2 linked regions of the Pelorhabdus rhamnosifermentans genome follow. The protein of the gene in region 1 binds, or shares a complex with, the protein of each later gene. Links are inferred from orthologs where the notes say so. Each region holds a gene or a part of one and is shown in the gene's direction. Other genes may lie near its edges.

Region 1 (10,596 bases):
TCGCCGGCGAACAGACCGGTGAGTTAGAATTAAATGATAATGTATTTAACGTAGAAGTTCTTGACGCTGTTCTTCACCAAGCCGTGATGATGCAGCAAGCAAACCAACGTCAAGGCAATGCTTCAACGAAAACAAGAGGATTTGTACGTGGTGGCGGCAGAAAACCTTGGAAGCAAAAGGGAACTGGCCGGGCTCGTTCAGGAAGTACGCGCTCACCGATTTGGGTTGGCGGCGGTACGGTTTTTGGCCCCCATCCGAGAAGCTATGCTTTTTCGATGCCGAAAAAAGCACGTCGTCTTGCAATTAAAGGTGCTCTTACAGCCAAACTGCAAGATGGGGAACTTACTGTTCTCGAAGAAATTGAATTTGCTGAACCAAAGACTCAAAACGCAGTTGCTATGCTGAAAAACCTAAAATCAGAGAAAAAATCCCTGATTATTACGGCTGACCAGAATGACAATGTCGAAAAGTCTTCACGCAACATTCCAGGAGTTAAAACGATTACATCGATGGGCCTTAACGTAGTTGACCTCTTATATCATGATAAGGTGTTTGTCACGAAAAGTGCAGTCGCCAAGATTGAGGAGGTGCTCGCATAATGTCCAACGCACGTGATATTATCGTTCGCCCGTTAATTACGGAAAAAACGACGAGCTTGATGCAGGATAACAAATTTACTTTTGTTGTCAGACTGACAGCAAACAAAGTTGAAATCCGCCAGGCGGTTGAAGAAATATTTAAAGTAAGAGTTCTTAAAGTGAATACGGTTCGTGTACTTGGTAAAGTGAAACGCATGGGCAAAACCCAAGGAAAACGCGCTGATTATAAAAAAGCGATTATTACTTTGGCACCAGGCGAAACCATTCCATTCTTCGAAGGTGTTCTGTAAGTAACAATTTGATGTAAAGGAGGGACACTTATGTCAGTTAAAAGTTTTAGACCTTATACTCCAGCCAGAAGATTTATGACAGTTGCTGATTTTTCTGAGATTACAACAGATAAGCCAGAACGGTCATTACTTGAACGGCTTGCTCAACATGCTGGTCGTAACAATCAAGGACGTCTTACTGTTCGTCATCAAGGCGGTGGACACAAAAGATTGTACCGATTGATCGACTTCAAACGTACGAAAGACAATATTCCAGCCAAAGTGGCTACGATAGAATATGATCCAAACCGTTCTTCCCGTATTGCTCTTTTAAATTATGCAGACGGTGAAAAACGTTATATTATTGCACCAAACGGCTTAAAAATGGGTGATATTATTACAAGTGGCCCAGAGTCCGATATTAAAATAGGCAATTGCTTGCCACTAAAAAATATTCCTGTTGGTACTTCCGTGCATAATGTGGAACTTAAAATTGGTAAAGGTGCACAACTTGTTCGTAGTGCTGGCTCTGTAGCACAGCTTATGGCCAAAGAAGGCGACTATGCCATGCTTCGTTTACCTTCTGGTGAAATCCGCAAAGTTCATGTGAATTGCCGTGCAACCATTGGCCAAGTTGGCCATTTGGAACATGAGAACATTACAAGTGGTAAAGCTGGCCGTTCACGCTGGCTTGGCATTCGTCCGGCTAACCGCGGTGTAGCCATGAATCCTTGTGACCATCCACATGGTGGTGGTGAAGGACGTTCGCCTGTTGGTCGTAAACATCCAGTTACTCCTTGGGGTAAAGATGCTTATGGTGCTAGAACACGTGTTAAAAAGGCGTCTGATCGCTTGATTGTGAAGAGACGTACGAAATAGACAGTAGAGAAGGGAGGCCAAAGCGGTGTCCAGATCGATAAAAAAAGGACCTTTCGTTCAAGAAAGCTTGATGAAAAAGATCAGCGTCATGAATGAAAACAACGAAAAGAAAGTTGTTAAAACGTGGTCACGCAGTTCAACTATTCTCCCGGCTTTCGTGGGGCATACCATTGCCGTTCATGATGGACGTAAACATGTGCCAGTCTACGTAACGGAAGATATGGTAGGTCATAAACTTGGTGAATTCGCACCAACCCGTACGTTTAAGGGCCATGCCGGCAGCGAAAAAACATCAGGCTTGAAGTAAAGAGCGAGAGGGGGTTAAACTATGGAAGCCAAAGCACTGGCAAAGCACATCCGAATTGCTCCTCGCAAAATTCGCATCGTAATGAATTTAATTCGCGGTAAGAATGTAGGCGAAGCCTTCGCAATTTTAAAGCATGTGCCGAAAGTTGGATCGGAAGTTTTAGAAAAAGTACTCAAATCAGCAGTTGCAAATGCAGAACATAATTGTGATATGAATGCTGATAATCTTTATATTTCAGAGGCCTATGTTGATCAAGGCCCGACTTTGAAGCGGATCCATCCGCGTTCTCGTGGACAGGCGTTTAAAATTTTGAAACACACTAGTCACGTGAGCATCGTAGTCAAAGAAAGATAACAGGCGAGGGAGGGAATAAAAGTGGGTCAAAAAGTTAATCCGCATGGTCTTCGCCTTGGTGTCATCAAAACGTGGGATGCGAAATGGTATGCCAACAAAGACTATGCTACTAATCTCCATGAAGATTTAAAAATTCGTAAATTTATTAAACAGAAACTTTATGCATCCGGTGTTTCCCAAATCGAAACTGAGCGGGCAGCCAATCGGACGAAAGTAACGATTCATACAGCCAAACCAGGTATGGTTATTGGTCGTGGCGGCAGCGGCATTGAAGAGCTCCGCAAAAACTTAAAAGCTTTAACAGGCAAATCGATTGATGTCAACATTGCTGAAATTAAGCATGCTGAACTGAGTGCTACTTTAGTTGCTGAAAACATCGCTTCCCAGTTGGAAAGACGTATTGCTTTCAGACGGGCTATGAAACAATCCATCGGCCGGACAATGAGAATGGGTGCCAAAGGCATTAAAATCATGTGTGGTGGTCGCTTGGGCGGAGCAGAAATTGCTCGCAGCGAAAGTACCCGTGAAGGGAGTATTCCACTTCATACACTTCGTGCTGATATCGACTATGGAACTGCCGAAGCTCATACTACCTATGGTCGTATTGGCGTTAAGGTCTGGATCTATAAAGGCGAGATTTTGCCTGAAGCGAAAAAAGTAGCCCCTGTTGCTCAAGAAGGGAGCGAAAATTAATGCTAATCCCGAAAAGAGTAAAACATCGTAAGCAGTTTCGCGGACGGATGAAAGGCCGCGCTATGCGTGGTAACACAGTAAGCCATGGCGAGTTCGGTCTTGTTGCACTTGAACCGTCTTGGATTACAAATCGTCAAATTGAAGCTGCCCGTATTGCAATGACTCGTTATATCAATCGTGGCGGTAAAGTTTGGATTAAAATATTTCCGGATAAACCAGTTACGGCCAAACCAGCTGAAACTCGTATGGGTAGCGGCAAAGGATCGCCGGAATATTGGGTAGCTGTTGTAAAACCAGGTCGCGTCATGTTTGAAATGGCTGGCGTGTCTGAAGAAATTGCACGTGAAGCAATGCGGCTTGCAGCACATAAATTGCCGATCAAGACAAAATTTGTTAAACGTGAAGATACAGTGGCCCCGGAACAAGAAGTGGGTGGTGACGAATAATGAAGGTTAAAGACATCCGCGAATTCAGCGCAACTGAATTGGAACAGAAATTAGCTGGGCTAAAAGACGAGCTTTTTAACCTTAGATTTCAACATGCAACTGGACAACTAGAAAACCCAGTTCGTATTCGTGAGATCAAAAAGACGATCGCCCGCATAAAAACAATCCAACGTGAACGCGAATTAAACGCATCGCAAGCGTAATCCTAGCTTAGTTAGGCCCCGAAAACGTTGGCCATCAGATAAAGATATTTAAGGAAAGGGGATTATAACACGTGTTGGATGAAAATAATGTGTTAGATAAACGCAGTGACCGTAAAGTAAGAATTGGTAAAGTCGTGAGCGATAAGATGGAAAAAACTGTTGTTGTAACAGTTGAGCGTCTTGTACAGCATCCGCTTTACAAAAAATCCGTAAAACAAACAACTCGGTTTAAAGCCCATGATGAAAATAATGAGAGCCATATTGGCGATACAGTAAAAATCATGGAAACCCGCCCATTATCTAAAGATAAACGTTGGAGAGTCGTTGAGATTCTGGAAAAAGCGAAATAATCTTAAATAATCGGTAAATCGTGGATAAGGAGGGATAACGATGATCCAACAACAGAGTATGTTAAATGTAGCTGACAACACGGGCGCGAAACAAATTATGTGTATCCGCGTTTTAGGCGGTTCTTATCGTAAATATGCCAACATTGGTGATGTTATCGTCGCTGCTGTAAAAGACTCGTCGCCAGGCGGAACGGCAAAGAAAGGCGAGGTCGTGAAGGCTGTTGTCGTTCGTACCAGAAAAGGTCTGCGTCGTCCAGATGGTTCTTATATCCGTTTTGATGAAAATGCCGCTGTGCTCATTAAAGATGATAAGAGCCCAAGAGGCACGCGTATCTTCGGACCAGTAGCCAGAGAGCTTCGTGATAAAGATTTCATGAAAATCATCTCCCTGGCACCAGAAGTAATCTAGTACTAGTATAGGAGGTGTCCTGCTTTGTCCGAGACCGTTAAAATGCATGTAAAAAAGGGCGATACAGTAAAAGTATTGTCTGGTAAAGATAAAGGTAAAGAAGGAAAAGTCATTCAAGCACTGCCGAAAAAAGGCAAAATTGTTGTGGAAGGCGTCAATAAAGTAAAACGCCACACCAAACCAAGTGCGAAAATGCCTCAAGGCGGTATCGTAGTAAAAGAAGCCGCTTTTCATTCCGCAAAAGTAATGCTCGTTTGTCCATCATGTAAAGAACCTACTCGTATTAAAAAGACGGCTCTTGCAAATGGCGTACTTGCCCGGACTTGCAAGAAGTGCAATGAAATTATTGATCAAGATAAATAACGCGGAAAGGAGGTACGACACATGACCCGCCTGAAAGATAAGTATGTAAATGAAGTTACGCAAGAATTAGTAAAGAAATTTGGTTATAAAAACGTAATGGAAATTCCGGTTGTTGACAAAGTTGTTATTAACATGGGTGTTGGTGAAGCTGTAGCTAATCCGAAAGTATTAGATAATGCTGTGGGTGATCTTGCACAAATTACTGGTCAGAAACCCGTCATTACTAAGGCGAAAAAGTCTATTGCTGCATTTAAGATTCGTCAAGGTATGCCGATTGGAACGAAAGTTACGCTTCGTGGAAGTAGAATGTATGAGTTTTTAGATAAACTGATTAATGTTTCACTTCCTCGTGTACGTGACTTCCGCGGAATCAGTCCTCGTGCTTTTGATGGCCGTGGCAACTATACGCTGGGCGTCAAGGAACAACTGATTTTCCCGGAAATCGAGTATGATAAAATCGATAAAATTCGCGGAATGGATATCATCATTGTGACAACTGCCAAAACCGACGAGGAAGCTCGCGAGCTCTTGAAACTGATGGGTATGCCATTTAGCGCATAACAAAAGAAGGAGGGTCACTCGTGGCCAAAAAGGCATTGATTGAAAAATGGAAGCGTGAGCCGAAATTCAGTGTTCGGAAATACAATAGATGCAAAATTTGTGGCCGGCCCCACGGCTATATCCGCAAATTTGAAATGTGCCGTATCTGCTTCAGAGAATTAAGCTATAAAGGTGCCATTCCTGGAGTCACCAAGGCTAGCTGGTAAATAGTTACGAAAGGAGGTAATGTGAAATGGTTATGACCGACCCTATTGCCGATTTATTAACCCGTATCCGCAATGCTAACTCGGTTTATCATGAAAAGGTTGAAATTCCGGCTTCAAATATTAAACAGTCTATCGCGCAAATTTTGAAATCCGAAGGCTTTATTAAAGAAGTTGAAATGATTACTGATAGTAAACAAGGAATTTTGCGTGTCAGCTTAAAATATGGTCCTAACCGGGAAAAGGTAATTAACGGTATTAAACGTATTTCCAAACCCGGTATGCGTGTATATGCAAAAAATGACCATCTGCCTCGTGTATTAGGTGGTTTGGGTATTGCCGTTATTTCAACATCCAAAGGGATTATGACGGATAAACAAGCCCGGAAAGAAAAACTTGGCGGCGAAGTTATCGCTTATGTCTGGTAATCATTTTTTTGACTAGGAGGTGCAAATATGTCTAGAATTGGTCGCATGCCTATTGCCATTCCCAGCGGTGTAACCGTGAAGATGGAAGACAATGTGGTGACGGTTAAAGGGCCGAAAGGCGAACTTACCCGTACTCTCCATCCTGATATGATTATCAAAATGGAAGATAACACCATCGTTGTAGAGCGTCCCAGTGAAAATAAGCAACACAGATCCTTACATGGTTTGACACGGACTTTGATTTCAAATATGGTCATAGGTGTTACTGAAGGATATAAAAAGACTTTAGAAATTGCCGGTGTGGGTTATAGAGCAGCAAAAGCAGGAAAAAATTTAAATCTTACATTAGGTTTTTCTCATCCTGTTGTCGTTGAGCCCCCCGCAGGTATTACGCTTGATGTTCCTGCTCCGAATAAGATTATTGTTTCAGGTATTAATAAGGAAACGGTTGGCGCTATTGCTGCTAATATTCGTTCTTTCCGTGAACCTGAACCTTATAAAGGTAAAGGCATTAAGTACGAAGGTGAACATATCCGCCGTAAGATTGGTAAAGCCGGCGGTAAAGGTAAGAAGTAATTGCGATACAGAAAGGAGTGACTACCTTGCTTCGTAAACACAAGAAAAATGATGCCCGTTTAAAGCGTCATTACAGAATGCGTAAAGATGTTGTTGGTACGGCTGAAAGACCGCGCCTAAATGTTTTCCGCAGTTTAAATAATATTTATGCTCAGATCATCAATGATGAAACAAGTATGACTCTCGTTTCGGCTAGTACACTTGATAAAGAATTGCGTGCGACTATCGAAAAGGGCGGAAATATTGAAGCAGCTAAATTGATCGGTAAAGAAGTAGCGAAACGTGCACTAGCAAAGGGTATTGAGAAAGTTGTGTTTGACCGTGGCGGTTATATTTATCATGGTCGGATTGCAGCTGTTGCTGAAGGTGCTCGTGAAGCAGGGCTTCAGTTCTAAGAAAAGGAGGGATACAAGTGGCCAGAATAGAATACGCCAGTCTTGACTTAAAAGAAAAAGTCGTTTTTATTAACCGTGTTGCCAAAGTAGTAAAAGGCGGTCGTCGTTTTTCATTTAGTGCATTAGTTGTTGTTGGAGACGAAAACGGTCATGTTGGTATGGGTCTTGGTAAAGCCGGCGAAGTGCCTGAAGCCATTCGTAAAGGAATTGAAGATGCCAAGAAGAATCTTATCGAAGTTCCAATTGTAAAAACCACCATTCCTCATGAAATTATTGGCGAATTTGGTGCAGGTAGAGTTTTAATGAAACCGGCTTCTGAAGGTACTGGAGTTATTGCAGGAGGTCCTGTCCGTGCCGTTCTTGAACTTGCCGGTATTCGTGACATCTTGACAAAATCGCTCGGTTCTTCAAATGCTAATAATATGGTTCGTGCAACTCTTAGCGGCTTGGAACAATTAAAGCGTGCTGAGAAAGTAGCTGAACTTCGTGGAAAAACCGTTCAGGAACTTTTGGGTTAAGGAGGAATAAAAAAGTGGCTAAGCTGAAAATTACTCTTTCCCGAAGCCTTATCGGCAGACCTGTGGACCAAAGAGCTACTGTTAAAGCTTTGGGACTGACAAAAATGCATCAGTCCGTTATTCAAGAAGATTCTCCGGCCATTAAAGGCATGATTCATAAAGTGGAGCATCTTGTAACGGTAGAAGAATCACAAGACTAGTTTTAAGGAGGTGTTACTGATGAAATTACATGAATTATCTCCTGCACCAGGATCAAAGAAAAGTCGTACCCGTGTTGGGCGTGGACTCGGCAGCGGTCTTGGTAAAACCAGCGGGAAAGGTCATAAAGGCCAAAACTCTCGGAGCGGCGGCGGTACTCGTCCTGGCTTTGAAGGTGGTCAGAAACCTTTGTATTTAAGACTCCCAAAACGGGGCTTTAAAAATATTCATGCTTTAAAATTTGCTGAAGTGAATGTATCAACCCTGGACCGTTTTGATGCGGACACAGTCATTGATCCAGTTGTTTTAGTAGAAACTGGCGTTCTAAAAAACGTCTATGACGGGGTGCGCATTCTCGGCAACGGCGAACTTTCTAAGGCTCTTACTGTAAAAGCCAATGGCTTTACCAAGACAGCAATTGCCAAGATCGAAGCCGCTGGCGGCAAAGTAGAGGTGATCTAGGTGCTTGGAGCTTTATCCAATATCCTAAAGATCACAGAGCTCAGACAGAAAATTGTATTTACTTTGGCTATGTTCTTAGTATTTCGGGCGGGCGCACATATTCCTGTTCCGGGTGTGAATGCCTCCGTTATTGAGCAACTTTTTACCTCAGGCAACTTGTTCGGTTTGTTGGATTTGTTTTCTGGTGGTGCTTTAAGTAAATTCTCTATTTTTGCGATGAGCATTACTCCTTATATTAATGCTTCCATCATTATGCAGTTACTGACTGTCGTTGTGCCGAAATTTGAACAATGGGGCAAGGAAGGCATGGAAGGGCGGAAAAAGATTACCCAAATCACCCGCTATGGTACAGTCGTTCTTGGGTTTATTCAGGCCATTGGGATGGCATTTGGTCTTAAACAGGCCATTATCAATCCAAGCATAGGTTCCATTTTCCTGATTGCCTTAACACTGACAGCAGGTACGACATTTTTGATGTGGCTTGGTGAGCAAATCACCGAAAAAGGCATTGGTAATGGTATTTCACTTATTATCTTTGCAGGTATTGTTTCCAGACTTCCTGATGGATTACATGTTATTTATCAGTATTTAACTGCAGGCAGTATTAGTTGGTTTAATGTATTGTTCTTTCTCATAATTGCAGTTGCAATGATTGTTTTTGTTATTGCCATTCAGCAGGGTCAGCGCAAGATCCCCGTGCAGTATGCGAAACGGGTTGTTGGCCGTAAGATGTATGGTGGTCACTCTACTCACATTCCGCTTAAAGTAAATCAGGCGGGTGTAATTCCAATAATATTTGCGTCATCCGTGCTCATGTTCCCAGTAACTATTGCCCAGTTTATTGACATTCCCTGGGTAAAAACTCTGGCAGGGTGGTTTGCGTGGGGTACGCCGCTACAAACATCTTTGTATGCGCTGCTTATTCTCTTTTTTACGTATTTCTATACTGCGGTTACTATGAATATATCGGATATGGCAGATAATATGAAAAAATACGGTGGATTTATTCCAGGACTTCGTCCGGGGAAACCAACCGCTGACTATTTAGACCGCGTGATGACCCGAATTACTCTTGCCGGTGCAGTTTTCCTCGCATTGATTGCTATTTTGCCAAACTTTGTTGCGGCAGCGACCAATATTCAAGGAGTATATTTTGGCGGCACAGCCCTACTCATCGTTGTCGGTGTTGCTCTTGACACGATGAAGCAAATTGAGTCGCTCGTACTCGCGCGGCACTATCAAGGCTTCATGAAGTAGGGGGGACGTTTAATATGTATATCTTGTTAATGGGACCGCCTGGAGCAGGCAAAGGCACACAAGCAGCCAAGCTTGTAGAGGAATTTAAAATTCCCCATATTTCTACTGGCGATATGTTTCGTCAGGCCGTAAAAGAAGGCACGCCCCTTGGCAAGCAGGCGAAAGAATTTATGGATGCTGGCAAGCTTGTACCGGACAGTGTAACAATTGGGATTGTCAAAGAACGTTTGGCGAAAGCTGATTGTAAGAAAGGCTTTATTCTTGATGGGTTTCCCCGTACACTTGAACAGGCGGAAGCTTTAGGTAAAACCTTACTAGCACTCGGCATTAACCTTACGCGAGTAGTGAATATCAATGTTCCTCATGGCGATCTTGTCTCACGCGTAACAGGCCGGAGAATCTGTAAATCATGCGGAAGAGCTTTTCATGTGGAATTTAACCCATCCACAAAAGGCGAAAATTGCGACGCTTGCGGCGGTCAGCTTTATCAGCGAGCCGATGATAGTGAAGCAACCGTTGTGAATCGTTTATCTGTTTATGATGCGCAGACTCAGCCCCTTATTGCTTATTATGAGCAACAAGGGCTATATACGGAAATTGACGGGCGTCAGCCTATTGATAAAGTATATGAAGGCGTTGTGAAAAGCTTAAAGGTCGAGCGTGCATGATGATTATTAAGTCAGAGCGGGAAATGAAATCCGCTGTGGTTAATATGACTCCCCTCGAACTGGATAGAATTGCCGAAAAATATATTTTGAGTTTTCCTGGAATGTCTTGCTTCTCTGTGAATAAAGAAGTAGTACAGACTATGCCAGGACTAAAAAAGTTAAAAAATGGAGATAATGGGAGTATTCATCTTAGTGGTCACTTCCATGCAATACAAGAATATACAGAAGGTCATGGCTATGGCAGGAATATGTACGAAGTGCCTCAAATACTGACAGTTAGTATTCCTGATTCCATGATTAATCTCGGCAGGTATGAGGTAAACACCGAAGATTTGACCCTGTTATTGGAGGGATGACAGTTGAAAAGTGATACTTCCGTAATTGGTCAAATCGTCGTTTCCAAGGTTGGGCGGGATCAAGGTCATGTTTATTGTGTCGTCGGAATAAGTAAGGACAAT
Region 2 (10,825 bases), on another replicon or contig:
TTGTCATTATTGGTCCGAGTGGTTCTGGAAAGAGTACGCTGCTCCGGTGTATGAACTATTTGGAAGAACCCACAGACGGACTGATTACGGTCGATGGCATTTCGCTGACAAGTGAGGCGAATATTAATAAGGTCAGGGAAGAAGTCGGTATGGTTTTTCAGCGCTTTAACTTGTTCCCCCATATGACGGTCCTTGATAATATTACACTGGCTCCTATGAAGGTTCGTAAATTAGCAAAGTCTGCTGCCCAAGGGGCGGCGCGGACTTTATTAACGAAGGTTGGCTTGTCTGATAAGGCGGAGGCTTATCCTGAACAGCTTTCAGGAGGACAGCAGCAGCGGGTAGCCATTGCTCGGGCACTAGCCATGCGGCCCAAGGTCATGCTGTTTGATGAACCGACTTCGGCTCTTGATCCGGAGATGATTAATGAAGTCCTGGATGTTATGAGGGATCTGGCTCGTGAGGGTATGACCATGGTCGTTGTGACTCACGAAATGGGTTTTGCCAAAGAAGTAGGGGACCGTGTTGTTTTTATGGATGGCGGAAAAATTGTGGAAGAGGGTCAGCCTGAACAGATTTTTGGTCATCCCCAGGAAGAAAGGACTCGCGCATTTTTGTCGAAAATTCTGTAGACCTTAGAAATGAAAACTGCACGGGATTCGTATGGCTAGTGCTCCACTGTTCTACTTGCTTCCCGCTTATAGCAAAACAATTCCTGTGCCTGGTTAGTGTTTGAAAAGACCGTGTTAGCGGTCTTTTCTTATTTTTTTATTAAAATGTTGTTAAGATTCATACAGGAATTATTAAAGGCGTGGTGAATTATACTAGTAGGAGACAGGAAAGAAGGGGATGTTATTCATGAAAATGAACGTACGCGGAAAAAACATCGAAATTACGCCAGCTTTACGAGATTATGTCGAAAAACGCGTAGGTAAAATCACAAAATATTTTGATGCTATTGGTGATATTTCTGCCGTCCTCAAAGTGGAAAAAGGTCATCATATTGTGGAGGTCACTGTACCGATTAATGGCATGCTATTACGGGGTGAAGAATCGACAAATGATATGTACACTTCCATTGATCTCGTTGTTGACAAAATTGAAAAACAAATAGAAAAATATAAAACGAAAATTTCTCGTAAGCTGAGATCCGGAACCTTTCGGGGTGATTTGGTACCGAATGTGAAAGAGACGGATCAAGAAGAATTTAAACTTGTACGGACGAAACGGTTTGCTGTGAAACCCATGGCAGCGGAAGAGGCCATTATGCAAATGAATCTTATTCATCATGATTTCTATGTTTTTATGAATTCCGAATCAGAAGAGGTCAATGTGATTTATCGTCGTAGGGACGGAAATTACGGTCTCATTGAACCGGAGTTTTAACTTAAAATTAAATATGTTATTAGGAAAAGCTGGGGAAAATTCCCGGCTTTTTACCTTTAGACAGGTATTTTTTGACTTTTCATAGACCTCCTGTTAAAATCATATTGCTAAGAATGTTAGAAAGGGCACAACTGTTAGCTGGGTGTTATTATAAGGGAGAGGTGACTTGATGCAAGGGAAGATGAGACCTATTTTACAACCTCATTACATGGAAAAATTTCACTGTATTAGTGAACAATGTGAAGATTGTTGTTGCATGGGGTGGCAAGTTCCAATTGATCATAAGACTTATCAAAAATATCGCAATTGTTCGGATAAAATTTTACAGCCCCAAATGCATCAGCAAATTACTCGTGTTCGCACTAATGCCAGTGAATTTAATTATGCTAAAGTAAGACTTAACGAAGAGAGTAGCTGTCCATTTTTGGATGAGGAACGATTGTGTTCCATTCAACGGAGACTGGGTGAAAAATATCTTTCCATTACATGTACCACCTATCCTCGAGTGACAAATCTTGTGGGTGGAAAAATGGAAAAGTCATTAACTGTATCTTGTCCAGAGGCGGCACGGTTAGTTTTATTAAATTCCGCATTGATGGAATTTGATCAAGCTGAAGAGGACAGCGCGATACGAAATCATGTGTTATATAAAGTAAATCCTGATGCTGTCTGTGTATCACCAAGCAAGTATTTCTGGGATATGCGGATATTTATTATTACATTATTGCAGGATCGTTCTTATTTTTTATGGCAAAGACTGATTATCTTGGGACTCTTTTGCCAGCATCTGACGGACTTGGTTAGTCAGGGAAAAAGTCATGATATTTTGCAAGCTATTACTCTTTATACTCATCGCGTACAGACAGGGGCTTATCGCGAGGAGTTGGAAAGGGCTCCCAAGAACATTATTGTTCAAATGGAATTATTTAATTTGTTGATTAAATGTCGGTTGGAAGGCGTGGTGAAAAGTCAGCGATTTGTAGAGTGTTTTAAGGACTTTTTTAATGGCATGGATTATGCGACCGGAGATAGTGAAGAACAGCTTGCTTTGCGTTATGAAAAAGCTTTTACACAATTTTATCAACCCTTTATGGGACAACATGAATATATTATGGAAAACTACCTTGTTAATTATGTCTTTAAGGAGTTGTTCCCTGTTCAGGGGCAAGGGCATATCTTTGATAATTATGTTTTGCTTGTTGTTCATTTTGCTATGATGAAAATACTGTTGACAGGTATGGCCGCTTTTTATAAGGAAAAATTTTCCGCCGATCATGTGATGAAAGCTTTTCAGTCGTACTCTAAAGAAGTTGAACATAATAAAAACTATTTGCTGGTAGTTATTCAATTTTTGGAAAGTAATCATTTTAATACGATGCCTTATATGAATGCTTTGATTAAGAATTGACCTGTAATTATGCAAATGAATCTGATTCATCATGATTTCTATGTTTTTATGAATTCCGAATCAGAAGAGGTCAATGTGATTTATCGTCGTAGAGACGGAAATTATGGTCTCATCGAACCCGAGTTTTGAACTTACAATTAAATATGTTATACTAGGGAAAGCCGGGAAAATCTCCCGGCTTTTACCTTTGAATCGGATGAACCACTTTTTGACTTTTCATAGACCGTCTGTTAAAATCATATAATAGGCAAAGGTATAGCCTGGCTGCTTGTTGAGCCGCTATTTTTTAGCTATAGAATTTTGGTATCCTGACTAGGGAGTTGATAGGTCTTGTTGAATTTTTTAAAGAAATTACTTGGTGATGATAATGAAAAAGAAATCAAGCGGATGCAGCGTTATGTAGATGAGATTAATGAACTTGAAGCGACGATGACAGGGATGAGTGATGTCAAACTTGTGGCGAAGACGAAGGAGTTTCAAGGGCGCTTGGCTGACGGTGAAACGCTTGAAGATATTTTGTCTGAAGCTTTTGCTGTTGTTCGGGAGGCTTCGCGGCGTGTTCTGGGTATGCGTCATTTTGATGTGCAGCTGTTAGGCGGTGTGACTCTTCATGAAGGCAATATTGCTGAGATGCGTACAGGTGAAGGTAAGACACTTGTGGCAACGCTTCCTGTGTATTTAAATGCCTTGACAGGCAAGGGCGTTCATGTCGTGACAGTGAATGACTACTTGGCTCGCCGTGACAGTGAATGGATGGGAAAACTTTATCGTTTTCTTGGTCTGTCTGTAGGTCTTATTGTGCATGGATTGGATTTTGCTGAACGCAAAATGGCTTATGCTGCCGATGTTACATATGGTACGAATAATGAGTTCGGTTTTGACTATCTTCGTGATAATATGGTTGTACAGCGTGATCAGATGGTGCAGCGACCGTTAAATTATGGCATTGTCGATGAAGTAGACAGTATTTTAATTGATGAGGCGCGGACACCGCTGATTATTTCCGGACCAGGGGAAAAATCAACGGAGCTTTATGCCAAGTTGTCTAAAGTTGCGCCGAAAATGGTGGCTGAGACAGATTATACGATTGATGAAAAAGCCCATACGGTGGCACCGAATGAAGCGGGTATTGCCAAGGCTGAAAAACTGCTAGGCGTTACTAATTTGTATGATGCGGAAAACATCGAATTGTCGCACCATTTTAATCAGGCTCTCAGGGCACAGTTTTTGATGAAACGCGATAAGGACTATGTTGTAAAAGACGGCGAAGTCGTGATTGTCGATGAGTTTACGGGTCGCCTTATGTTTGGTCGCCGTTATTCCGATGGACTTCATCAGGCCATAGAAGCTAAAGAAGGCGTGAAGATTGAACGGGAAAGCCAGACGCTGGCCTCCATTACTTTCCAGAATTATTTCCGTATGTACGAAAAACTGTCTGGTATGACAGGTACAGCGAAAACGGAAGAAGCAGAGTTTCGGAAAATTTATCAGCTTGATGTCATTATTATGCCAACGAACAAACCGATCATGCGGACGGACTTTCCTGATGTGATTTATAAAAATAAGAAGGCAAAATATAAAGCTGTTGTGGAAGATATTGTGGAGACGCACCGCAAAGGCCAGCCAATGCTTGTGGGGACGACATCTATTGTGCAGTCAGAGGCTTTAAGTGATTTGCTGAAAAAACGCGGCGTCCCTCATAATGTATTGAATGCCAAGTTCCATGAGATGGAGGCCCAGATTGTGGCGCAAGCCGGTCAGATGGGGGCTGTTACTATTGCGACGAATATGGCTGGTCGTGGGACAGATATTGTCCTTGGTGAGGGCGTAGCCGAAGTGGGCGGTCTTCATATTATCGGTACGGAACGACATGAAAGCCGTCGTATTGATAATCAGTTGCGTGGACGTGCCGGACGGCAGGGTGATCCTGGTTCATCGCGGTTCTATCTGTCCCTTGAAGATGATCTTATGCGTCTCTTTGGCTCCGATAATATTGCCGGGATTATGGAAAAGTTGGGTATGGAAGAAGACGAACCGATTGAGCACCCTTTAATTAGCCGGTCCATTGAACAGGCTCAGAAAAAGGTGGAAGGACGTAACTTTGATATTCGGAAACAAGTGCTGGAATATGACGATGTCATGAATCAGCAGCGCGAAGTCATTTACAGCCAACGCCGTCAGATCTTGATGGGCGAAAATATGCGTCCTCATATTTTCCCGATGATTGAGAAAATCATTGAACAGGGCATGGATCTCTATGCGAACGAGAAAGTTTATGAGGAAGAGTGGGATCTTGCCGGTCTAATTAATTACAGTGAGGAATATTTTGCTGTTGAGGGTCGGTTGAAAGCGGAAGAGCTGGCAAAACTCAGTCGCTTTGAACTTCAGGAAGATTTAGTGAAGGCCGCGACTGAGGCTTATGATGCCCGTGAAGCGCTGTTTGGCGAAGAAACGATGCGGGAACTTGAAAAGGTCATTATGCTCAAGGTTGTCGATGATAAATGGATGGAGCATTTGGATGCCATGGAAATGCTTCGTCAGGGGATTGGACTTCGGGCTTATGGTCAGAAGAATCCTTTGATTGAATATAAACTGGAAGCTTATGATATGTTCCAGCAAATGATTGAGCATATTCAAGATGAAATTGTAAAATATATTTACCGTGTCAATGTGATGACACAACAGCCTCAGGCTGCGGATCGGCTGCATGATGCAAGGACTTCCCATGGTGAAGAGGAAGAACATGTGAAATCGCCGATTGTGAATCATGATAAGGTGGGCCGCAATGATCTTTGTCCTTGCGGATCAGGCAAAAAATATAAGAATTGTTGTGGGAGATGAGTTTTGTTGTTAGAAGATTTACGGATTGAGATTGAAAGAGCAGGCAAGAAGTTACAGGAAATCAGGGTTTCCCTTTGACGTTGATAACAAGGAAATTGAAATACAACGGTTAGAACAAGAAATGATGGCACCCGGTTTTTGGGATGATCCGACAAGTGCGCAAAAGATGTCACAGCAAGTGACTCGCCTCAAAGATTCTGTTGTGGCCTATGACGATTTAACAAAGAAGTTGGCTGATACAAAGATTCTGTGGGAGCTTGGCATGGATGAAGCTGATGAAAGTGTCTATGATGATGTGGCAGGCACACTGTCGGCCATGCAGCAGGAAATTGATCATTTAGAACTGGCGCTCATGTTAAGCGGCGAATATGATGAGAATCATGCTATTTTAACGCTTCATGCCGGAGCAGGCGGTACAGAAGCGCAGGATTGGGCGCAGATGCTCTTAAGAATGTATGTGCGCTGGGCCGAAAAGAATGGTTATAAAGTGGAAACCATGGACTTTCTGGCTGGTGATGAAGCAGGTGTAAAAAGCGTCACTCTGTTAATTTCGGGGCCTCATGCCTACGGCTATTTGAAGGCGGAGAAGGGTGTTCATCGCTTGGTGAGAATTTCGCCTTTTGATGCGGCGGCGCGGCGTCACACGTCTTTTGTGGCGGCTGATGTTATGCCGGAAATTGATGATGCTGTGGAGATTGAGATTAATCCCGTTGATCTGCGTATTGATACCTACCGGGCCAGTGGTGCAGGGGGGCAGCATATTAATAAGACGGACTCTGCTGTGCGCATGACTCATTTGCCGACAGGGACTGTGGCGCAGTGTCAAAGCGAGCGCTCGCAGATTCAAAATCGTGAACAATGTATGAAATTGCTCAGAGCGAAGTTATTTGTTTTAGAGCAACAAAAACAGCAGGAACTGAAAAATGAAATTGGCGGCGAATATCGAGCCATTGAATGGGGAAGTCAGATTCGTTCGTATGTTTTCCATCCTTATAATCTTGTAAAAGATCACCGTACAGGTGCAGAAACAGGCAATGTGCAGTCTGTCATGGACGGCGAAATTAATTTGTTTATTGAAGCCTATTTGAAACAAGCGGGAGCCAAAAATGAGTAAGAGAGGGTGAGCAGATGAGACGAAAGGGAATCTTGTTGATTGGCATTCTGCTGGTTGTGTTCATCATTGCAGATGGATTTTTGCCAGGACTTGTGTCTCGTTATGCTGTGCAAAGTCTGAAGGAACTAACAAACAGTGATAATGTGACTGTCGAGGTCCATAAGACGCCGGCTGTGCTAATGCTTACAGGCCAGTTTGATCAAGTGACGGTGGATGCCGAACAGGCAAAAATTGATAAGATTACCCTCAGTAGTATGCAGGCAGTACTCAAGGATGTACAGCTTGATATGAACGCCCTTTTGACGCAAAAAAAGTTTGTTCTCAAGTCTGTGCGTGATCTCACTGTCACAGGGACGGTGCCACAGGCCGAGCTTGCCCGGTTTTTAGATGCCAATGTCAAGGGCAGTCACAATGCGGAAGTCCTGATTACGCCAGACAAGGTGACAGTGAGTACGAATTTGTCTCTTGGGGCGATAGCCAAGGTGGTTGTTACACTGGAAGGCAAGATTGTGTCAGACGGACAAAAACTTAAATTTGTGACAGACCGTTTTTTACTTAATCATGTTCTTGTTGGGAATATCGGCGGGACCATGCTGACGGAAATTCCCTTGCTTGATTTGAAGAAGCTGCCCTTTGGTACGACGATTCAGGATATTGTACTCGAAAATGGACAAATTGTTATTATAGCAGGAAATCATGCACAATAACGAGTAATCCATGAAGGGTCAAAGAATAAAGGTGGAGAAGATTGTGGCCTATCGATATAATAAAATATTTAAGGTGCTGGTCATTGTCGGACTTGTCGCAGCTTGTGGCATATGTGTACAAAGATTTCAGCTGGAACAAAATAATCGGACCGTGGAACTTGTCTTGGATTATGAAGACATTGTCGAGCTTTCTGAAGTGGAGGGCGTGTCCCTTGAATCACTCTTAGGTCAGTTTAAGGAAGCGGGGCTTACTTCACTTGCTGTCTATGATACGACGCTGGAAAAGTTAAACAAGAGTGGTAAGGTGACAGCTATACCTGGTGCAACGATTCTCCATCAGTATCGGGAAGGTACCTTAACAGATCCCTTCTGGCGGAATTTAGCTGTCAGCGGGAGAATCGCAGCGGCTGAGACCTATGTCATCGGTAACAATGATCAGGCTTTTGCTGAGGTTAAGAGTGATTTGGCGCGCCGCTTGAGTCCTGATCGGGTTGAACAGCTTGCGGATGGAGCTTTTCCGGTTTTAGCTGTGAAGGCTAATTACGAAAAAGTGGTTAAATGGAATTTGGGTTTGTCATCGGAGGAGATGCAAACTGTGGCAGCTCACGGGTATTATGTGGTGCCACGGCCAACGAATTATCTGAAGGTAAAGCCGGATGATGTTCAATCTGTATTTGACCGGATTCGTCCGATTGATCATGTATCATCTATTATGTTTTCTGGTGATGAAGTAACAGGCTATCCTGGCTTAATTTCGCAGGTAGCTCAGGAATTGAAAGCCAAAGATCTAACACTGGATATGATTGAGCATCCTTTGCAACTGCAATTTATGAAACAAGAAGGTTTACTTCCACTTGCCGTGTTGAATGACTACCGTTCAGCACGGGTCTATGTGATTCCTAAAGATGAGCAGCCCAAATTAAAATTGGATGAAGCGGTTCATCGCTGGTTGCTTACGGATGAAGAACGTAATATTCGCGTGAATTTATTGCGTAAATATGATATTCCCGCGCAAGGCATGACACTTCTTGAAACAAATTTAAAATATGTGCAAGGAATTCGTGATTTGCTTACGGAAAAGGGCTTTACTTTGGGTCGCGCTTCGGTGTTTCCTGTTTATTACCCGAGTCCTTGGCTGTTATCGCTGATTATTCTGGGGTGCTGGGCGGCTGTGTGTCTCTTAGTGTCAGCCATTCGGCCTGTTCCTGATAAATATCTCTATATGTTACTGATTGTGCCGACAGTCATTATGCTGGTTCCCATTTTAAAGGGCAGCGGCACTCTTGTTCGGCAGGCAGCGGCAACGCTCTCTGCTGTGACACTTCCTGTTCTTGCCATGACTTATCAATTGGACAGGTGGCGTGAAGACAAGGCCCAGGATTTTTCAATTGGTAAGATTTTGGGCAAGGGACTTTCGAATTTGGCCGTTGCTTTTGCGATTGCCATGGTGGGAGGCCTCTATGTAGCGGCTCTTCTGGGTGATGTGCGTTTTTTCCTTGAGATGGAAATTTATCGTGGCGTCAAGGTAACTTTTGTGCTTCCCCTTGTCTTGATTTTTATTGTTTATTTAACACGATTCAATTTGTTTCCTCAGATGAAGACCCAAAAAATTGGACCGCAACTTCGCCAATTACTCAATATGACAATTACCATGAAAAGTATGTTGGCACTGGCTGTTGTTGCTATCGTTGCTTTGGTTTATGTTGGACGATCAGGCCATACTGCGGGTGTTCCTGTGCCTAATTTCGAAGTGCAAGCACGAGCTTTTTTAGAAAATGTCTTGTACGCCAGACCCCGTGAAAAGGAATTTTTGATTGGTCATCCGGCATTTTTGTTGGCTGCTATGGCTTTTTATCAACGTTGGCCACGGTTTGTGCACTTTGCATTGACTATATGTGCTACGATTGGTTTGATGTCTCTTGTAGAGACATTTGCCCATATTCGGACGCCTGTCTTCATGTCTTTTGACAGAGGTATTAATGGCGTTGTGTTTGGCGCGGTGATTGGTGTGGTCGTTGTGCTTGGGGTACAGTTCATTCGTGTTCTGGTGAAACGGGCTGGAAGGAGAACTTTTTCTGATGAGTGAGATAGTCATATCGGGCTATTATGGCTTCGCCAATGCTGGCGATGAGGCCATGCTGGCTGCGATGATCGAGGCTTTCACTGATTTAGAGCCGAGTGTTTCGATTACAGTTATCTCAGGTAATCCGAAGGACACGCGTGAGCGTCATGGAGTCAAGGCTTTATATCGCCTCAATTATCCTAAAATATTTGCTGCTATTGCACGCTGCGATTTATTGATTAGTGGTGGCGGCAGTTTGCTGCAAGATGTTACAAGTGATCGCAGTATTTATTATTATTTGAGTATTGTTTTCATTGCTAAACATCTTGGCAAGCCTGTGATGCTTTATGCGCAAGGGATTGGCCCGGTGCGTAAGGCCATGGCGCAGGCTGCGATGCGTTACATTGGTAATAAGGTGGATTTGATCACCGTGCGTGACGAAGGTTCACGGGCGGAGCTTAAGTATTTGGGTGTGGATCAGCCGCCAGTTTTTGTGACAGCTGATCCTGTTCTTGCCATGCATCCTGTGGACAGACAGATTGGGCGGACAATTTTGCGCAAGTATCGTGTGGAAGGGGCCCGTCCAATTGTTGGTATTAGCGTGCGCGAATGGAAAGATTGGGGACATTATAAAACCGTTTTGGCTCAGACTGCCGACTATCTTGTGAGAAACTATCAGGCAAGAGTCGTGTTTTTGCCTATGCAGTGGCCTGATGATTATGAGGCCGCCCAAAAGGTAGTGAGTCATATGCAGGAATCAGCAACACTGCTTGAAGAAGAATATACGACAACTGAAATGTTATCTCTTGTGGGAAATTTGGACTTATTAATTGGTGTTCGTTTACACGCATTAATTTTTGCCGCTGTCATGCATGTGCCGCTGCTTGGTATTTCTTATGATCCGAAAATTGATCGTTTCTTAGAGACCATGTCTGTTCATCATGTTGGATCGCTCCAGTCTGTTACTTTTGAAGCCATGGTGAAGCATATTCAGGCTTTATGGCCGGAAATGCTGCAGTCCAACGACTCTCGGCAAGCGCGGATTAATGAATTACGTAATAAGGCTTTTTCCAATGCGGAACAGGCATTAGCATTAATTGATCACAAGTAAATAAAGGGGATGACTATTTGAAGAGATGGATGAGGGACGCATGTGGCATTACTGTCGGTGCTTTGCTTAGCGCTGTTGCTTTGAATATGTTTTTAATTCCTAATAAAATTGCTGCAGGCGGTATTACGGGACTTGCCATTGTTTTTCATTATTTATTTGGCGTGCCTGTTGGCATGACAAGTTTGGCCCTTAATAT

What was found.
Region 2: the proteins of secY (region 1) and secA are in contact, whole or in part, in a crystal structure (PDB 3DIN), measured with the Thermotoga maritima proteins. The link is inferred for Pelorhabdus rhamnosifermentans from one-to-one orthologs. Residues at the interface, in WP_004081795.1 of Thermotoga maritima: Glu108, Gly109, Glu110, Glu111, Ala236, Glu237, Arg238, Arg239, Ile240, Thr241, Ile242, Gln243, Tyr244, Ala245, Arg246, Arg247, Val248, Thr249, Gly250, Arg251, Arg252, Val253, Tyr254, Gly256, Ala257, Ser258, Thr259, Tyr260, Leu261, Pro262; in WP_004082002.1 of Thermotoga maritima: Glu261, Ala262, Arg263, Lys300, Ala301, Arg302, Thr303, Ile304, Ile305, Leu323, Tyr324, Asp325, Pro326, Val329, Ser330, Tyr333, Ile336, Lys340, Phe345, Val349, Glu363, Phe364, Tyr374, Ser375, Gly376, Gly377, Glu393, Ile395, Thr482, Ser483.

What each region holds. Positions count from the first base shown.
Region 1 is NZ_JAHGVE010000010.1:49,479-60,074, forward strand. What follows is about bases 7,425-10,341. They hold secY (preprotein translocase subunit SecY), read left to right. Parts: upstream 7,425-8,213; coding sequence 8,214-9,470; downstream 9,471-10,341. Other genes in these bases: rpsE (30S ribosomal protein S5), read left to right, coding at 7,425-7,553; rpmD (50S ribosomal protein L30), read left to right, coding at 7,568-7,753; rplO (50S ribosomal protein L15), read left to right, coding at 7,773-8,213; Ga0466249_RS13395 (adenylate kinase), read left to right, coding at 9,485-10,138; Ga0466249_RS13400 (M24 family metallopeptidase), read left to right, coding at 10,135-10,341. In the rest of the region: rplD (50S ribosomal protein L4), read left to right, coding at 1-599; rplW (50S ribosomal protein L23), read left to right, coding at 599-889; rplB (50S ribosomal protein L2), read left to right, coding at 920-1,747; rpsS (30S ribosomal protein S19), read left to right, coding at 1,773-2,054; rplV (50S ribosomal protein L22), read left to right, coding at 2,076-2,408; rpsC (30S ribosomal protein S3), read left to right, coding at 2,430-3,101; rplP (50S ribosomal protein L16), read left to right, coding at 3,101-3,547; rpmC (50S ribosomal protein L29), read left to right, coding at 3,547-3,750; rpsQ (30S ribosomal protein S17), read left to right, coding at 3,825-4,100; rplN (50S ribosomal protein L14), read left to right, coding at 4,141-4,509; rplX (50S ribosomal protein L24), read left to right, coding at 4,534-4,872; rplE (50S ribosomal protein L5), read left to right, coding at 4,894-5,433; Ga0466249_RS13355 (type Z 30S ribosomal protein S14), read left to right, coding at 5,454-5,639; rpsH (30S ribosomal protein S8), read left to right, coding at 5,666-6,064; rplF (50S ribosomal protein L6), read left to right, coding at 6,092-6,640; rplR (50S ribosomal protein L18), read left to right, coding at 6,667-7,035; and 3 more genes. UniProt on the Escherichia coli protein: The central subunit of the protein translocation channel SecYEG. Consists of two halves formed by TMs 1-5 and 6-10.
Region 2 is NZ_JAHGVE010000001.1:277,298-288,122, forward strand. The notes cover bases 2,734-5,879. They hold secA (preprotein translocase subunit SecA), read left to right. Parts: upstream 2,734-3,124; coding sequence 3,125-5,635; downstream 5,636-5,879. Other genes in these bases: fliB (flagellin lysine-N-methylase), read left to right, coding at 2,734-2,794. In the rest of the region: Ga0466249_RS01390 (amino acid ABC transporter ATP-binding protein), read left to right, coding at 1-632; hpf (ribosome hibernation-promoting factor, HPF/YfiA family), read left to right, coding at 859-1,386; more of fliB, read left to right, coding at 1,556-2,733; Ga0466249_RS01420 (LmeA family phospholipid-binding protein), read left to right, coding at 6,764-7,456; Ga0466249_RS01425 (DUF5693 family protein), read left to right, coding at 7,500-9,542; polysaccharide pyruvyl transferase CsaB, read left to right, coding at 9,535-10,629; Ga0466249_RS01435 (YitT family protein), read left to right, coding at 10,647-10,825. UniProt on the Escherichia coli protein: Required for protein export, interacts with the SecYEG preprotein conducting channel.